Regions from separate parts of the Peribacillus sp. NJ11 genome, predicted to be linked through region 2. Evidence: riboswitches for the same ligand, from Rfam matches in the RefSeq annotation. Region 2 holds a riboswitch; the other holds the start of a gene.

Region 1 (9,744 bases), 1.1 Mb from region 2:
GATAAGCAAATTACTTAAGGGTAAAGAGGTCTTTTTTAAAAGTGAATCTGTACCTATTAATTATAATTATTCATAATATTAAATTACTGTTTATTGAGAATTGGTGACGTTCATACTTTCTAAGATTTGTACAACTTCTTCAGTTGGAATTTTCATATCATCATTTATCCATTTTCGAATTACTTCAATGATTCCTCCTGTCGAATAAGTGAAAAAATATTCTAAATGAGTCTCATTAGCATTTGGTAACTGTTTTTTTATTTCTGCAATTGTTATATCATGAGCAGAATTCAAAACTGTATTTAGTACATAGGCGCTATTTTTTTCATTAAAAATGATTTTACAGAGCTCCTTATTTATAAGTATCAATTTTAAAAGTTCATTAAGTATAAAAATTTCTGTAGCTTTGAAATAAAGTTTGATCAAAAATACCTCGCAGACCCATATATAAAAAGAATCCATTTTGAAAAAAGATTTCAAAATGGATTCTTCTCCAGCAGATTTAAGTTTGGTTTTTATAAAAAAAGTTTGATCATTTTCTACCTATGTTGTTCCACAATCGCGCCCTTTAATGGAATAACTGAGTAACTTCTATTAGCTGATCAACAAGAAAGTTTATTAATTAATAACTATCTTTATAAAAAAATATGGTTTCAAGATAACAACAATTCATATCTAACCGATTTATTTCTCTCAGCATCGATGTATTTATCTAACGAAGAAAATCCAACTGGGCTCCTCCTGATATTCCGACGGTCAATAAGCTGCTTCAACAATAAAGATAAATTACTTACTTACTTACTTACTTACTTACTTACTTACTTACTTACTTACTTTTAAAAGAAACTGATCGATACGTTCTTTTTGCCGTAAGTGGTGCCGGAAATGCATTTCGATTAGCTGAAAATATTCCTCTGCATTTAAATATCCCATTGACCGGTGCTGAACTTTCTGGCTGGCCGGAATGTCAGTGAGCTTTCTTTCTATCTCCCGCATTTTCTCAATGATTTGAAGCAGTCCTTCCTTTACTTCTTCTTTTCCTGTAGGATTTGGTGGTGTGAAATCCGGTGTATCCGGACCTTTTACTCTGATTGGAGGAAACGTTCCTTCTTTGAAAATCGATTCGCCTATTTCTGTTTTTTTACCATCATCGGAAGCAGTGCCATTAGCACATTGCTCAATGGCTTTCAAATGAAGATAAAGAGTGCCCTTTATTAAATGATTGTACATTTGTCCTAATGACCATTCATCCTCAGAAGGCTTCCTCGCAAACTCAGCTAGCGAATATTTACTTAACTCTTCAATATAGTATGTAGCCACCTGTTCGAATCGCTTCAATATCTCTTTTGTATCCAATAGTTCTCCCACTTTCTTTATAATTTTCTTAGTACGTCCCAATGCTAAACTAAATAACATCTTCTGAATTAACTTCGATTCACTTACAAATAATTCCTTCTCTTTTATTCAAGAAAATGGCCCGATTGCTGAACAAAGATTAAACAGGACTCTTCCACTAAACTGCCCCTAAAGTTGCATAAGAAAAGAGCTGCCTTTTAGACAGCTCTGATCTCAGCTAACGTACTTGTTAGTTGAAGATGATTATTATCGGTAATTATTGTGAACAGGTTTAAACAATTCTTCATTAGTATTTCTAACAAGTGAAAAATTGTCTACATTATAGTGACCGTGAAGGATTTCATTGTGATGAAGGATTATTTGTTTTGCAGATAAGTTTTTGGAATCAGAAGTAGAATGTCCATCACCAACTAATGTTACATCAAAATGATTGATTGTTGCTGTTCTAACGGCTGTATCAATACAATGTTCCGTCTTACATCCCATTATTACAATATGGTCTACATTGTTTTTACTTAAATGTTCGTGTAATGGAGTGCCATAAAACGAATTTGTGGCAGCTTTATCAAATATGATAGCAGTTGATGGTACTTTAATATCCCTGTGTATCTGGAATCCAGGTCCTTCACCATTTGAAACATCTAAATCTCTTATAAAAACAACGGAGACACTTTCATTTATCGCTTTTTCAATTACAGTATTAATGTTATTAACGATTTTTTCTTTCTCAAAGACTCCTTGTTCTTCTTTATTACCTTCTATTAATTCCTGTTGAGCATCGATTATCAGTAATGTTTGTTTCAATATTTCCCCCCCCTAAAGTTATTAGCAGTTAGTTTTTTCCTGTTATTTATTAAATATCAGATAGTATGTAAGCACTTCTTACTAAGCTCTTTATATTTTCGTCAAATGCTTTACTAATACCTGCTTGAACTATCCTGCCCCTTAGTTCCATAAGAAAAAGCTGCCTTAAAGACAGCTCCGATCTTCAGCTAACGCACCTGTTAGTTTATTAAGGAATGATTCAATACTCAACTATAATTAGCCATTGACCATCAGGTTTAACATTTATCTCAAATAAATTGACACCAAGCTTTTTTAATACTGCCGTTTCTCTAGCATCACCACATGCGAATGCAAGTACAAAGAAACTCTTCTTTCTTTTATTGCGATGTCCCCTGTAACATTTTAAAAAGTCGGCTCATCTATTTATGAATATTTTCATTTTTGGTTATTAAGAATGCAGCCTCATTCTACTGGACATCATTACACAACTTACCGATTTTCTCGACTTCCACAACGACCACATCCCCCGACTTGATCGGGCAGCTGCCAGATGGTGAACCAGTGGCCAAAATGTCACCGGGCTCCAGTGTCATCACCTGCGAAAGCCAGCTGATCAGATACGGAATGCTCAGAGACATTTGATTGGTATTCCCGTCTTGTACAACGCGGCCGTTTAAAGTGGTCACAATCCGCAAATTTGTAGGATCTATCCCGGTAACGATGCACGGCCCCAAAGGCCCGAACGTATCAAATCCTTTGCCCCGCGTAAACTGTGGATCTTTTTTTGTAAGATCCCTTGCTGTGACGTCATTAAATATCGTGCAACCAAACACATAATCAAGCGCATCTTCTTCTTTAATGTTCTTTCCGCGCTTTCCAATGACCAGGGCCACTTCCCCTTCAAGCTCCACTTGGTTGGTTAGCTGGTTTGGAGGAAGTATAATTTTCTCCTTGTCTGGAATAAGCGAAGATAATGGCTTTAAAAATAGAAATGGTTCTACAAGGTTTGCCTCTCCGCCCGTTTCCTTCGCATGACCTGCATATGTCCAGCCGAAATTAACCACTTTAGAAGGTTTTACAGGTTCCAAAATTTTCACGTCACTATATTTCAGCTCTACCCCGTCATACTTTATTTCCTTGTTGACAAGTTCAGCAAAACTGCTAGACAGTTGTAATATTATCTCATCCTCAACAATACCGTAATGTATTTTGCCCTGTTGATTCTGATAGCGAACTATTTTTTGTGTTTTTTGTAGTACATGCATGATGAATAAACTCCTTTGATGAGTAAGATATACTTACCTCAGATAATATAAATTTCGGCTCTTCTCATAATCGCAAACAAGCCCCCTGTAGGTGATAATGCCAAACCCTTATGTCTAAAAATCTTTTTTATTACATGGTGTTTTCCTTTTTTAAAGTGGTAGCATCTTGAGAGTGCTCCCAACAATCAAGATTTTCAAGACCTTTAATGCTGTCTTTATAAAAAACTGGATCTTGACCGGCTTTTTTCTGTTTCATATAATCACTTAATGCTGCAAAAGCTACTTTTGATAATAAGAGAACGGCAATTAAGTTTATAATAACCATCAAGCCCATAAATAAATCTGCTAAATCCCATACAAGCTCGACCTTTGCAATCGAACCGAATACAATCATGGCGAACGCGCCTATTCGATATAGAATCAACAACACTTTACTTTTGTGTAAAAATCGAATATTTGTTTCCCCATAATAATAGTTACCAATTAACGAACCGAATGCAAATAGGAAAACAAAGATAGCAAGACAACCTGATGCCCAGGAACCGATGTGTTCACTTAATGATGTTTGTGTAAGTGCAATGCCAGTTAGCCCTGGTTGTTTATAAGCATCAGAAAGTAAAATAATAAATGCTGTGCTTGTACAGATGATCAGTGTATCCGTTAATACGCCAAATGCTTGAATAAGTCCTTGTTTCACCGGATGACTTGTTTTTGCCGTTGCGGCAACGTTTGGCGCACTCCCCATACCAGCTTCATTCGAGAATAAACCACGTTTAACTCCATTCATGAACGCAGCGCCTAGTGAACCGCCTGCTATTTGTTCAAAGCCAAACGCGTTATTAATAATAAGAGAAAGAATTTCCGGCATTTTGGTTATGTTCATTGCTACGACAAATAATGCCATTCCAAGGTATAACACACCTAGAATCATAACCTTGTATTCAGCAATTTTTGCAATACGATTCACACCGCCAAAGATAATCACAGCGAAAGCACATGTCATGAGAATCCCTACAGTTAAACGATCTGAACCAAATGAGTTCTCAAAAGCAATTGTAACGGTATTTGATTGTACAGAATTGAATACAAGACCGAAAGAAAGCGTAATTAAAATGGAGAATAATACTCCCATCCAACGTTTGTTCAATCCTTTTTCCATATAATAGGATGGACCGCCTCGGAAACCAGTTTTATCTTTTACTTTATATACTTGCGCTAACGTACTTTCAATAAAGCTGGTTGCTGAGCTAATAATAGCAATTATCCACATCCAGAATATCGCTCCAGGACCGCCTAATGCAATCGCAATCGCAATTCCAGTGATATTACCTGTTCCAACGCGAGCGGCCATACCAATACAGAAAGCTTGAAATGGGGAAACGCTGTCTTTAGAACTAGTTCTCCCTTCCATTAAAACACGGACCATTTCCCTTAACATTCGAACCTGTACAAATTTCAATTTAAATGTGAAATAAATCCCACAAGAAACAAGCATAATAACTAATAATTTTGACCAAAGGAATTCATTTGATACGCCAACTACATCATGTAATAATTGTTGCATTCTATCACCTCTTATAAGAAATTTACTAGCTTAGAAGATACCTAGTTTTTTCACTGTAAAAAGATCAACTTCATCAACTGATGAATTCTGTCCAAAGTCAGGAGTTATATAGCCCCCAAATTTGAGTTAATCGCCTTGATAGCAGTATCTCAAAAAAATATGTAATATCTGCTGCAATCGATGCTTCCATCATTTCTTTTACCTTTTTAGGATCTGTTGTTTTTCCTAGCACCCACATCAATTTCGGCACGATTGCTTCTGTGTTCATATTTTTAGAACGTACTACACGATTATGGTCAACTTTCCGACCGACTTCATATATACCCATGTCTTCTCCTTCTTCTAGACATTGAGTCGTAATGACAACTCTTTCGTATCAATACGGCAACGTACATTTAATTCATGTATGTAACTTAATAGATCATCGGCATGCAGTTCAGGTACAAGTCCGTTTTCTCCTTCAAGTGAGGCTACTGTTCCACCAGTCGTAAACAACATTAATTTTTTCAATGATAATGGCTCCTCTATCTCTTTTTTACAATAAGTTTTTTAAAAGAAAGTATTCAATTCGCGTATGTTTATTCGATTCGCGTACTTTCCATGTAATTATAGTAACATAAATATAATAATTCAAGATAAAAATATTCAATTCTCGTACACCTCATCCACTTTTTGAATCCACAGAATGGTGTTTGCTTCCTGAATCTGAGCTGAGTTATTACAATGATAAATATCAAAAAGATAATTATTTCATTAAGATACTTAATTGCAGCTTAGATGTTTAAGCCTAAAAACCATATACATCAACGTGTTTATATGTTCATATTTAGCCAGAAGCGTTTTCAGCTCCAGTTTTGCCATTTCGGAGCCTTGTCGAAGTCCGATGTACTTACTGGCTGCGGACCAAAAATTTATGGAAGATTTACCAGAGGATGTTGATCCATGTGGTGAGTTTGGTGAATATCACTCATTCGTATATAACGGAGTCATTTTCTCTCATCCGATACGACTAGACTTGGGAGATGAAATGTTTGTACTTCCTGCCAATCCATTATCCAGAGAGGTTGGTTATAAACGTGTGGTAAAAGTTTAAATTTTTCATTAATATTGTCAGGTGTTCCAATTTGCGAACACTTTTTAATAAATAAAAAAACATGGTCATAAAGTAACCATGTTTTCTTTTTACTCATATAGCTGTGTCTACACTAAGAGTTATTTATTAATAAATTCTTTGTTGATTTTTTCAGCCTCAGCCAAGTATTCTGTTTTAATCCCGCTCTTAACTCCCCACCAATAGAAGCAGAGTGCCAGACATGCGATGACCACCATATCCCAGCCAAATGTAAGAATATTTTTTCCGCCGAACTTCTCACTTCCAATATAAGAAATCAAAATCATACAACCTAAGTAAAGAAGCATCCAAACACCTGATAAAAATTGTTTTTTGAATCCATTCCATTTATTTTTAGCTTGATAATAAAAGTAAATAGGTAGTCCAATGGCAATGATGAAAACGACTTCTCCTGTTAATGGCCAACGCGCCCAGTATAAAGTCAGCGATGCAAAAACAAATCCACAAGGAGCAATAATAGAAGCGCCTTTTAAGTGAAATGGACGATTAAAATGAGAAGCTGTACGTCTTAATGTTGTCAATGCAACTGGCCCCATGATGTACGAAATAAGTGTAGCAACTGAAATCACTTCAGCAAGTACGCCCCATCCGCGGAATAAAAATAAAAAGATAAAACATACGCCTAAGTTTAATAACATCGCTGGACGAGGAACACCATATAGTGGATGTAATGTACCAAAGATATTCGGTAAGTACCCATTTTTCTGCATTCCATAAAGCATTCGCGAAGTTGTAGCTGTATAAGTGGCACCTGTACCAGATGGTGATACAAACGCATCTACATACAATACAATCGCTAACCAGTTAAGGCTAAGAGCAATTGCCAAATCTGCAAAAGGTGAATTAAAATTCAGTTGACTCCATCCGTTCACAATCATAGACGGATCGACAGCACCGATAAAAACAACTTGTAAAATAACGTATATAAAACCTGCAATTAAAATAGACCCAATAACAGCAATTGGTATAGACTTATTCGGCGACTTCGCTTCTCCTGCCATATTAACGGGACTTTGAAATCCGTTAAACGCAAACACGATACCAGAAGTAGCTACTGCTGTTAAAACGCTTGCCCAACCATATGGTGCGATTCCTTGAGAACTTGTAAAGTTTTCACCATGAAATCCAGCAAAAAATAACGATCCTGCCATTACACCTGGAACAATTAATTTAAAAATAGTAATAAATGAATTTGCCTTAGCAAAAAGGTTAACTGTCCAATAGTTGACGAAGAAATAGAACAATAATAGTAAAGAAGCTATGAATAATCCTTTGGTCGTTAAGATATTGTTATCAACTAAGGAATGAGACCATCTGGCCCATTCCCAAGGCCACGTACTCATATATTGTACCGAAGCAATGGCCTCAACGGTAATAGTCGAAGCGATCGAAATCCAGTTCGCCCACGCAGCTAAAAATCCAATAAAAGAACCATGCGAATATTGAGGATACTTAACCATTCCTCCAGCTTCAGGAAACATTGCCCCAAGCTCTGCGTAAGATAATGCAATAGATAAAATTACAACCATACCGATAATCCAAGAAAAAATAGCTGCTGGCCCAGCAATCTGGGCGGCTTTCCACGCTCCGAACAACCAACCTGAGCCGATAATAGAACCAATACCTGTCATAGTTAAAGCAAAAGTCCCCATCTTTCTATGCATATTACTCATCTCTACCTACACCTCTTCCTAGGAAAATAAAAAACACTTGATCTATTTATAGATCAAGTGTTTGCCCAGGCGCGCGGCTTATACTCTATATGCTCCCCCATGGTTCTCCATGTTGCGCCAGTTACATATAGGAAAATAGTTTTTTTATAGTATATAGGATTATTTTAAATTTCACAACACTTGAAAAATATTTATATTTTATATATATTCTTATTTATTTTTCGTAATTCCCTATCAATATTCATTTTAATTTGAAAAAATTAGGTAAATTAAAGTCCAAAAAACAAACATTCGATTTCCGGAACACACGCTACATCAATAAAATCATCTCTCTTTAACATTATACTTAAAAATCTTTAAGAGCTTATATTCGCAAAATAAACCGTTCATATTTTACAAATTATATCCAACAACATTTACATAAACTGTTCTTTTCTTCCTCAAAAAAAAGCCATGCACATGAAACACACTCGGCATAGCTAGAGTGATGAACGTAGATTGGATTTCCAAATATACTAATAGAAGCAAGTGCTATGTAAAATGTGCCTTCCTGGCTTTTCATTGATTAGGTTAATCTGAATAAATTAAATTTTGGATATTATTAATAAAAAGCTAAAGGAATTACCCAGTACCCCTAGTCCTCCATGTAGTGCCAAAGCTTCGCTTGTTATACAACCAGCCTCAAACATGATTCTACAAGTAAGGGATCGGAGAATGTTCAAACATACCCTCCTGAAAGACGTCTACTTTATCCCCACCCCTTAAAAAATACCTCAAATGCATTAGTTTGGAGGACACATCTGTATTTTTTGATTAAAAAGTCCAGTGCATCTTCATCACCATTTTGGATTTTCCCAACCAACATTACATCTTCCATATGAGTATAGCTTTCCACTCGTTTCTTCTCGACGATTACACTCATTTATTTTCCCCACTCACTAAGTTGAGCACCGACATAAACGTTGCATTACCACTTCAATGTGTTAAAGTGAATACAATATAATAATATCTCAGAAATGGAGATAAGATATTCGTAAATAACGACATTTTTCTACAAATTATGATTATAAATTTTGGTATGCTTGCATCATTAATCTCTTTAGGTTAGGCGTTAGTTCAAATTCCGGCAAGACTTATGGCAGAAAAATTTGGTCCTAGAAAAATGATCGCTTTTTCTCTAGTATGGTGGTCAGTATTTACGGGTTTGACGGGTTTAGTTAAATCTCACGGTCTATTGTATCGGTCTGATTCTTACTTGGATAGGTGAAGGACCGATGTTTCCAGCTAATGACGTATTTAATACAAACTGGTTTAGAAGTGATGAAAAAGCCAGAGCATCCAGTGCATTATTGGCAGGTTCATATTTTGGACCAGTTATCGCCCCTATCGTCACGGTTTATATCTATCAATATTTTGGTTGGCAAGCTGTATTTTATATTTTTGGATTAATAGGAATAATCATTGCAGGTGTATGGTATGTTATAGCCCGAGACTATCCTGAAATTCATAAACTTGTGAATGAACAAGAAAAAGAATATATTCTAGAAGACAGAGAAATTGTTGATAATGCTAAAGTTAGAGCCCCTTGGAGTACTTTTCTGAAAAGCTATCGATTTTGGGCGTTAGGATTGCAATATTTCGTTGTTTTGTATATTATCACTTTCTTTTTAGTTTGGTTACCTACATATCTACTGGAAGATCGAGGATTCTCATTAAGTAAAATGGGACTTGCTGCAAGCCTACCTTGGTTAGCAATACTGATAACAGTAATGACTGGTGGTATTCTTTCCGACTACTTAGTACGTAAAGGTTTTTCAAAGCAAATATCAAGATCCTCTTTAGCTATATCAGGTTTAATAGTATTTATTATTTCAATGTACCTTGCCGTTATGACATTATCTCCTTATATGAATGTTTTATGGTTATCATTATGCTTGGGTTCACTAGGATTTACAGTAGTGTGTTCTT
Region 2 (9,744 bases):
TCCCAATAGGCATTCGTGAATTTATTCCCATAATGAACGTTCAGAATGATATCAAGGCCTTGGTTATCAATTGAATTACGGTGCAAGACATCCTTGAAATAATCACGCACAACTCCGCTATAATCGTATGCAGCGTTAACTACCGAGTCTGCACTTGATCGATCTCCTTCTTTCCTAGCCTCATTCTCCCGGAGTTTGGTTCCTCCTTTACAATCATAAACATGGCGGGCAGATTCACCATGACGCCCAGATCCTGCATCAGTTAAAGCAACAACCCCGTCAATATCATATTCTTTCAAAATTCTGCGCCTGCGCATTTGACGGCTTTTCGCTAAACTGATCCGTGCTTCTTCCACTTCATTTTGTGCCAAATTCTCAAGAATATAGTTAGGTACAATGAAACACTGACACTTCAATTTGGAACAATCTCTTTTGTGCATATTTGACACCCCTTCATGATTTTTTACGATCTATTGCAGTTTCAGTGCTGCTTCCCTTCATGCGTTTTTCTTCATGTTCCTTAGCAGTTTATCTCTGATCCGTTCACATTGTGGTCTCGCTGCTCTTCCTATCTTCAAGACATTCTATAGATTACTTTCGCCGCACTTACCCCATTTCCCTCCATTCCTTCCTACTCTACAATCGCAAACTCTTACTCAATATGTTCGCTCCTTTGTTCCAATTGTTCTTCTTATTTGGAATGACCATCTCATCTTTAACAAATTCAAACTTCCTTTTTTTAAATAAATTTCATATTTTTCTCACAATTTTCTTTTATCATCTATATAGGTGAATTTAATAGTTCTACTTGGAGGTCCTGTATAAATGGAAACTAAACAACCAAACGCCGCTCTGTATAGTACTGTATGGAGATGGCATTTTTACGCTGGAATTATTTTTGCACCCTTACTTATCATTCTGGCAGTTACTGGCTCAATCTATTTATTTAAGCCACAGATTGAACAAGCGCTTTATCAAGACTACCAAGAGGTAACACCGCAAGGAGATAAATTACCAGCATCCCAGCAGATTGAGAAAGTGAAGAAGCTATACCAAGATGCAGTGGTGACAAAATATCATCCCGGTGAAAATGCCTCCCGTTCAAGCGAAGTGAGCATTACTTCTAATAATGAGTCTCTTACCATTTTTATAGACCCCTATACAGGTAAATCTATTGGAGAGTTAAATGATGAAGACAGAATTATGGATAAAATCGAGGAAATTCACGGTGAACTAATGGCTGGCACCTTGGGAGATAGAATTGTAGAGTTAGCTGCGTGTTGGGCAGTTATGTTAATTGTCTCTGGTCTTTATTTATGGTATCCCAAAAATAAGCTAAGTCTTTCTGGTGTTCTTTTTCCAAGAATAAATAAAGGGAAAAATACTTTCAGAAGAGATTTACATGCAGTACCTGCATTTTGGATATCAGCAGGAATGTTATTTTTAATTATGACAGGTTTGCCTTGGTCAGGTTTTTGGGGAAGTAATTTTCAATCGTTAGCTACCAATTCCGGATCTGGGTATCCTCCTTCCATATGGACAGGAAGTGCTCCAACATCCTTAATTAAAACAAAAGACATTGCAGATGTTCCTTGGGCAGCAGAAAATTTAGATGTACCTATCTCAGATATTCAAGGTTTTATCCCACTGTCCATTGATGATGTAGTCACGATAGCGAATCGTGAGGGTATGCATCCAAGTTATAGCATTAATATTCCAAAAGAAACGGATGGCGTTTATACATTGTCAGCTTTTCCACCGAAAGCACAAGATGAAGCAACTATTCATATTGACCAATATTCCGGTGCGGTTCTAGCTGATTATCGTTATGATCATTACGGTTTAATAGGAAAAATAGTTGCTTGGGGGATTACCTTGCATAAAGGGACTCAATTTGGTTTGATTAATCAAATAATCAGCCTTCTTATTTGTTTAGGAATTATCCTTGTTGCATTTAGTGGTTTTTATTTATGGTGGAAGCGAAAGCCGAAAAAAGGATTAGGTGCACCAAAAGCTCCTCCTATAAAGAACATGAGATTCTTTCTATTTCTGTTAATAGGTCTAGGAATTTTGTTTCCTTTGGTTGGTTTGTCTCTTATTGTTGTTTGGCTAATTGACTGGTTAATTATTAAACGAATATCTGCAGTTAAGAAGTTTTTGAATGCATAATTCGGAAATGTAAAGGGTGGCTTTTGCCGTGAAAAAAAATATATGTATTTCTTTAATCTTTATTTTCAGCCTATTGTTAAGTGCGTGTTCACTTGAAAAGGATGTCACTAATCTATACAAAGAAGAAACACCACTTGAAGCTGAAATAATTATACCAGCATCCTTTTCAGCTAATACACAGGAGACGATAAAGGCTGTTCTTACTCAAGGTGGTAAAAAGGTTGAAAACGCAGATTATGTTCATTTTCAGATATGGAAACAAGATGGCTCTCTCAAATATAGTATGGAACAAGCTGAGGAAGAGGGAAACGGTACTTATACTTTACGTAAAAACTTTGATAGTGATGGCCTATACTATATAAAAGTACATGCTAGTAACGATGGTTCAATCATTATGCCTCAAAAACAGTTTATCGTAGGAAAACTGTCTGAAAGTGAATTGAAATTCTTGCAAAAAGGGAGCCAAAAACAAGAAGAAAGTCATGAACATCATCATTAATAAATTTATTTGAAATCCGGTTTTCATTTGAAGACCGGATTTTTTATGGATATTTGTTTACCACGGTGGTTCGGAGAGAATGTATTTACAGGCAGGGTATGTAATGCTTCACCTTTATTTATTGGATTATTCTGCTCGTGCCGCATATACTGGATTGTTCCTATAAACAAGGGAGCTTCCTCAGAACATAAACAAACTTTAAGGGAGGGCATAGCATTGGTAACTTCACAGGGAACTGCTTCGGTTAGCTTTCCATTCCCATCTGTATGGGGTATCCACTCTTCAATAGCTGGCAGAACGATTATTTGGGGAACACTTAACATTAACTCCATTACAGATAATAGAGTAAGTGGTACGGCTAATTTTCGTGGTACACCTATTCCGATTAGTGGCTTTTGGAATGAAAGCACCAAACAACTCACATTCGATTCACCTTATGCCACATTCTCTGGCAACTTAACCATTATTGATGATTTCCAGATTAGAGTTCGACATTTTATTTTACGCGGACGTTTTCTTATGAAGCCTCCCTCTTTACAAGCAGGTGAGTCTGGATCATGGATTGCCACTACTGATATAGCTCTGAATGAATTTCCTGTTAGTGGTAATACCTATACCGAGCAATTACCTCCTGTTGGAGCTTTTTTAACATCGAATATCCTTCATCAGTATCAGAATTTTTGGGGAAGAACAATATAGGGTAATCCTTTCTGTGTAGAAAGGGTGTGAATCGTCTCTGTATTTCCTAGGGACGATTCTTTACTATAGCAAATTACCAAAAGCCTTATTGAACTGACAGGTTGGTTGAGAATTTAGGGATTATTTTCTGATACGTCATCTTTTCAAATGTTTCCCATCATGATATTACATTTTGATGTAATCCTGATGCCTACAAAAGAAGGCAAAAAATAAACCCTTTCCCAAACGGAAAAGGCGATGCGCTGAAGTGAACGGAAGCAAGGAGACACACCAGTGACTATCTAACTAAGCAGATTAATATATGAGATAGTGATTTTGGTAGATAACTTTTGAATCCATTAACTCAAAATGAGTACAGATGGAATATTGATTGACAGCATTTTCTCTGTACTTCATACTATTGTAATAACGGAACTGACAGAATATTTGGTAAATTAGGAGGGTAAAACTATGAAACCAACTGTAATGACAATGGATTTACAATTATTAGCAGATGTTCTTAGGGAAAATAATTGTACAAGTTTAATAAAAGCAATTGCAGAAAAGGATTTTCAAGTGGCTCAAATGCTTGATGTATTAATATTTGAGGATAAATGGGAGGATGACATGTGACTAAGCTCAGAATCCTTTTAACCATTCCAATTTTGCTATATGGAATTTTCATATTTGTTGTCATTCAAAACGATAAGAATATTCCACTTTATTTGCATCTTCTATTCGCAATCTACTTGATGTTGTTTGTACATTATGAAGAAGAAACGGAAGTGAAACCATGACAGATTTTTAATCTTGGAGAAGTTCGATCTTAAGCAATTCGTGATGGAAGAAGTTTTGACTTCAACTGACTGTATCGAGCTGCTTGGCATAACCCGTGCCAGGCTGAGTTCGTTGTAATCCCTAGGTTCTCAACACGTGAGTCAGTTTAATATGATATCACCACAATAAGTGGCTTTTTTTGTTCAAAAACATTAACAAAGCCTAAAAAAAGCCCCAACTCCTTAAAGGAATTGAGGCTTTCACTATTTATCATCTATCTTCCGGTACCAATTAGATAATACGAGTTGTGACGATACCTTCGATTTGTTTGATTTTTGCTTCCAAACCAGGAATGATATCGCCGTTTACTTCACCGTCAATGTCGATGATCGTATACGCATATCCCCCACGGCTTCTGTTAACCATGTCAGCGATGTTCAAATTAAAGCCAGATACAGCCAGTGTGATTTGCCCAACCATGTTAGGAACGTTTTCGTGGAAAGTTGCCACACGACGATTTCCTGTATAAGGAATGTCAGTATTCGGGAAATTCACAGAGTTCTTGATGTTCCCTGTTTCTAAAAAGGTCTTCAACTGACGAGCTGCCATGATGGCACAGTTTTCCTCTGATTCTAGTGTAGAGGCACCAAGATGCGGAATTGGAATGACATTATTCATTTTCAACACGTTTTCATTCGGGAAGTCTGTAATGAACCTGCCTACTTTTCCGCTTTCAAGTGCCGCTTCCATATCCGCTTCATTCACTAGCTCGCCGCGTGAGAAGTTCAAGATATGTACACCAGGCTTCATGATGCCAAATGTTTCTTGGTTAAACATTCCTTTAGTGTCATCAGTTAATGGAACGTGTACTGTAATGTAATCAGATTCTGCAAACAATTGTTCAATTGTCATGGCGCGTTGTACATTGCGGGACAAGTTCCAAGCTGTATCAACAGAGATGAACGGGTCAAACCCAATGACATCCATGTCCAAATCCAGGGCATCATTCGCTACAAGTGCACCGATCGCTCCTAAACCGATTACGCCAAGAGTTTTTCCCTTGATTTCTTTACCAACGAATTGTTTCTTTCCTGCTTCTACAAGCTTTGGAATTTGTTCTCCTTCGCCTTCCAGCGTCTTTGTCCAGGCCACACCGGCAAACAGGTTACGAGATGAAGCCATTAATGACGTTAGCACCATTTCTTTTACAGCGTTTGCGTTAGCTCCAGGTGTATTGAAAACAACGATTCCTTGCTCTGTGCATTTGTCGACCGGAATATTATTGACTCCTGCACCTGCCCTTGCGATTGCTTTTAACTGATCGCCGAATTCCATAGTATGCATGTTAAAGCTGCGAAGTACGATTGCATCAGGGTTTTCACTGTCATTGTCGACTTTAAAATCGCCTTTGTTGAATACATTTAACCCGCTTTCGGCAATATTATTTAACGCTTTGATCGTTTTGACTTTTTCTAAAAGTACTGTGCTCATTTTGTTTGCTCCTTTTTGGTTATGATAGTTTTGAAGTTTCAAAATAATGACAAAATTTTGAAACCATGAAAATCTGCATTCTCTAAACCTTTACTATCCTCTGTAAATACACAGAAAGAGGCAAGGGATAAAATCCCTTACCTCTGCCCAGGCGAACGGCTACGACACTATGTGTTCCCTCACGGTTATCCGTGTTTCGCCAGTTGCACATAGTCTTTTCATTTATTTTATTTTATCAAATTATTCAGCAATCTTCAATATCATTTTAAAGATTTATCTCTTTTTTTGCAGAAGTCACAACTCACCAGAAATATATCGACGAATTCTATCGTTTTATCTCCCGAAATTAGGAATATATCGACGAATTCTATCGTTTTATCTCCGAAATTAGATATATCGACGAATTCTATCGTTTTATCTCCGAAATTAGGAATATATCGACGAATTCTATCGTTTTATCTCCGAAATTAGGAATATATCGACGAAATTAATCGTTGGAAAAAGGCACTGTCGAAAGTGGCTGTTGATATTCTTGGACTATCTCGGACAGCTTTGTTGTAAAATGGATAATATTAGTAAAATATAGAAAGTATAGCAAACTAAAAGATAATTAGGGGGAATTAATATGTTAGTAAGAGAGGCAACGCTTGCTGATGCTGAAGGTATTGCAATAGTCCATGTGGATTGCTGGAGAACCACTTATGAAAATATAATGCCAAGTGATTTTCTAGATAATCTGTCTTATGAGAAAAGGAAAGATTTATGGATAAAGAATATATCCAGTGAAGGGAATCATATTTATGTAGCAGAGAATAACGAGGGAAAAATAGTAGGATTTATAAGTGGAGGGAAAAGGGAAACGAATAAGGCTGAGGATTCGGGTGATTTAACTGCAATTTATATCCTCGAAAATTTTCAAAGAATGGGAATAGGAAAGAAACTTATCAAAGAGTTATTTTTTAAATTTGAAGAACTTGGATTCAAGACCATTCTCGTTGAGGTGCTTGAAGATAATAAATCTCGATACTTCTATGAGGCATTTGGTGCTGAATTGCTTAAAACCGAAAAAATCAAAATCGCTGGCGCTGAAATAAATCTATTGGTTTATGAATGGAAGGATATTAGCCCGGTATTGTTATGAATAAACCTACGGCACCGAACTTCAAAAAAAGACACAATCCTAAGTGAAGGATTGTGTCTTTCATTTGATTTAATTTTGATTAAATCCGCTTTCGTCCATGTAAAACACTTCCCAAGAATGACCGTCGATATCCTTAAAGCTCCAACCGTACATGAAACCATGATCAATTGCTTCATTAAAAGGCTTTCCGCCGGCATCCAGTGCCCTATTCACGACCTCATCCACTTCTTCCTTACTTTTAACCGATAGGGCCACGATGGCTTCCGTAGTTGTTGCTGGATCCGGGATATCCTTCTTGGTAAACGTTTTAAAGTAATCTTCCACCAATAACATGACATATATAGACTCACTGATAACCATGCACGTTGCATTTTCATTGGTCATTTGCTCGTTAAATTCAAAGCCGACCTTTGTGAAAAATTCCATTGAGGCATCCAAATCTTTAACAGGCAAGTTTACAAAGATCTTTTCTGCTTGAACTCCCATCAAATTCACCCTCGCTTGATTTATTTTATGTTCATTCACCTACTATTCGCTGCACTTTTCGATTTTCCTGCTTGCAGCAGTCATTGCATTCAAATTGAACAGATACAACCTTAGCCACTGGGAACATCCATAATTCACCTACTTAAAAGTGAATTTCAAATATTAAACAGGATAATTCAATTTTAAAACAACCTGAGAGTTTACCTTATGAAATTTTCAAGGAGTATTTGCCTCTTCCCTTGTTGCTTCAACATTGGATGGTGGTAGCATTTGCGCATAAAAATTAGCAGACTGCCGCCCTTTTGCATTCGTATACCAGATGTTCAATTTGGGTTTCATAACTAAAACACATCTTTTCTTTTTTGAAATAATAACTTTATAATTCCATGTTTTACTAAAATTAAATAATTATTTCAAGGAGGTAAGCTTATGAAAAATAGTATTAAAACATAAAGTATCCGGAACATTTTCTTTACTGGTTTTGCTTTCAGTTATTTTACCAGGATTCAGCCCAATCATTTCGTTCTCCGATAGCTAAACAAACGCTCGAAGCACCACCTATTATGCAAGTAGAGCAATCCACGTTTTACAAATCTAGCACAGGTCAAAAACAGATGGGAAACGACAACATTACCTTATGGGATAGGTGGTTCATAGATGGTTACCATTCAAACATATATATCAAAAAATAGTTATGATGCAATTATTAATAAACATTTATTAGCTAACGGAGATTTTATCCCAATCCATCACTCAAGCGCCAAGCAACTGGGAAATCAAAAGTTATTTACTTCAAAAGGAACTTCCTTATACGGCACAGTCATTATATCTTATCAAGATCAATTTCTCTCGAGCTTTTATGATTGGGATGATGTTGATGGTATTTGGCTTTCAATTTTACAGGCAATGTATGATTGTTTAAATACCGGTATTGGCAGCTGCGACTATTCAGAACGCTCTATGGATTGGCAAATGAAAAGGCTAATGAAAAAAAATCCCTATATATCATTTACATGGAACCATGGTTTCGCTAGCAAGGAATGGAATGATATGCCTAAGATATCCACACTAAGATTCCCTGAAAATGTGCTATTGAATAGTTTAATAGAAAAGGGGACTAAGTTCTTAAAATTTAGAAATGCTCTATATGATAGCGGTCCAAGCCAAAATATTAACCAGTTAATTAACGATCTTAAATCTTTTAGTAGTGATTTGGGGTATGTGCACTTGGAATAGTTCACTGTGCTAAGTGAAGCTGAAGTCTTGCAGCTGTATGTGATGGGTTTATAGTAAAAACATCCTTGCCAGCATTCGCCAGCAAGGACTGTTTTTCTTGTTTAGAAGTTTCTAATATAGAAGGCACTTGACGTTCTATTTCACTTCAAATAAACACTCATAATCTGTGTTTCCTTAATATTTGCTTGTGTACTATCTGTTTTTTCTATTTTTTCAACCAGGTCGCCATTCGTGACAACAATCGGAGTTACGATGCTTGGAGCTTTGGATTTTAGAAATTCAATATCAAATGTAACAAGCTTGTCCCCTGCTTTTACCCTTTGCCCTTCTGTGACATGGACTTCGAATCCCTCGCCTTTCAGGTTCACTGTTTCTAATCCAATATGAATTAACAATTCAATGCCATGCTTCGTGCGAAGGCCCAAAGCATGTTTAGTATGAAAAACCTGGATCACTTCTGCATCAATAGGAGAAACAACCAGCCCCTCCTCAGGAAGAATCGCTATTCCGTCCCCCATCATCTTACCGGAAAATACCGGATCCGGAACATCTTCAATATTTATTACTTGTCCATTTATAGGAGCAAGCAGTTGTTCCACTTTTTCTTTGTTACCGAATAATTTTTTAAACATATTATTCCTTCCTTTCTCTTTCCAGTTGATTTTAAGCTTCTTACAGCTTACATTTAGTGTTTTGTAAATTCTGATAATAGTCGAAATTATTTTTTCTTTTTCAATTTGCCTTCTGCTTTCTTCTTATTCTCTTCCACTCTAAATGTAACCATCTTGGTTATTATTTCATAAGGAATTGGTTTGTTAAGTGGAAACTGAACGGCCCCTTTTGAACATTTGTATTCAGATAAAGCATGTTCAAAAGCAGAGATCGCGTTTGGAGTTGGATAGAATCCAATATGTTTTTTATAGGCAGCGAAATGCACCAGATTTCCGTTTAAAACAAAAGTGGGCATTTGATAACTGATCTTTTCTTCTGCAGCCGGTGCTGCATCCTTTATGACTTTTCTTAACGTTTTTAATATCTCCTGAACTTCTTCGGGAAATTGTATAATGTATTCATCAATTGAATGAAATGTATTGGTTCCTTCCATGATTTCTCCTTCCATCAATCCAAACTACAATACACTTATTATAACATTTCCCTCCCCGAGCACCCGTTAGCTCGCTAACCTATATTAAGAGAGTCATTTTTTAAGAACTCTTCCATTCTTTTCATTACACCTTCTAGCATGGTAATCGACCTTGAAGTATTC

The links. A riboswitch is a leader RNA that binds a small molecule or an ion and turns the genes downstream of it on or off. The one in region 2 is predicted to bind ZMP and ZTP.
Region 1: another riboswitch for ZMP and ZTP. It lies ahead of QUF86_RS16555 (glutamate/serine transporter AimA); the one in region 2 lies ahead of QUF86_RS11210 (phosphoglycerate dehydrogenase).

Annotation. Positions count from the first base shown of each region.
Region 1 covers NZ_JAUCFO010000001.1:3,348,847-3,358,590, reverse strand. Annotated here, with positions in the region: gene QUF86_RS16585 (TetR-like C-terminal domain-containing protein) at 91-426, opposite strand; gene QUF86_RS16580 (DinB family protein) at 823-1,356, opposite strand; gene QUF86_RS16575 (isochorismatase family protein) at 1,603-2,160, opposite strand; gene QUF86_RS16570 (fumarylacetoacetate hydrolase family protein) at 2,610-3,407, opposite strand; gene QUF86_RS16565 (alanine/glycine:cation symporter family protein) at 3,538-4,971, opposite strand; partial or broken gene QUF86_RS16560 (hypothetical protein) at 5,069-5,338, opposite strand; gene QUF86_RS28925 (asparaginase domain-containing protein) at 5,314-5,481, opposite strand; gene QUF86_RS16555 (glutamate/serine transporter AimA) at 6,184-7,776, opposite strand; ZMP/ZTP riboswitch at 7,833-7,911, opposite strand; gene QUF86_RS16550 (hypothetical protein) at 8,525-8,698, opposite strand; gene QUF86_RS16545 (MFS transporter) at 9,051-9,744, shown strand, end outside.
Region 2 covers NZ_JAUCFO010000001.1:2,256,695-2,266,438, reverse strand. Annotated here, with positions in the region: gene QUF86_RS11240 (M4 family metallopeptidase) at 1-440, opposite strand, end outside; gene QUF86_RS11235 (PepSY-associated TM helix domain-containing protein) at 826-2,169, shown strand; gene QUF86_RS11230 (FixH family protein) at 2,198-2,668, shown strand; gene QUF86_RS11225 (hypothetical protein) at 2,885-3,367, shown strand; gene QUF86_RS11220 (hypothetical protein) at 3,818-3,979, shown strand; gene QUF86_RS11215 (hypothetical protein) at 3,976-4,143, shown strand; gene QUF86_RS11210 (phosphoglycerate dehydrogenase) at 4,415-5,614, opposite strand; ZMP/ZTP riboswitch at 5,753-5,831, opposite strand; gene QUF86_RS11205 (GNAT family N-acetyltransferase) at 6,240-6,755, shown strand; gene QUF86_RS11200 (VOC family protein) at 6,825-7,241, opposite strand; gene QUF86_RS11195 (hypothetical protein) at 7,899-8,477, shown strand; gene QUF86_RS11190 (PTS sugar transporter subunit IIA) at 8,618-9,109, opposite strand; gene QUF86_RS11185 (iron chaperone) at 9,196-9,582, opposite strand; gene QUF86_RS11180 (alpha/beta hydrolase) at 9,657-9,744, opposite strand, start outside.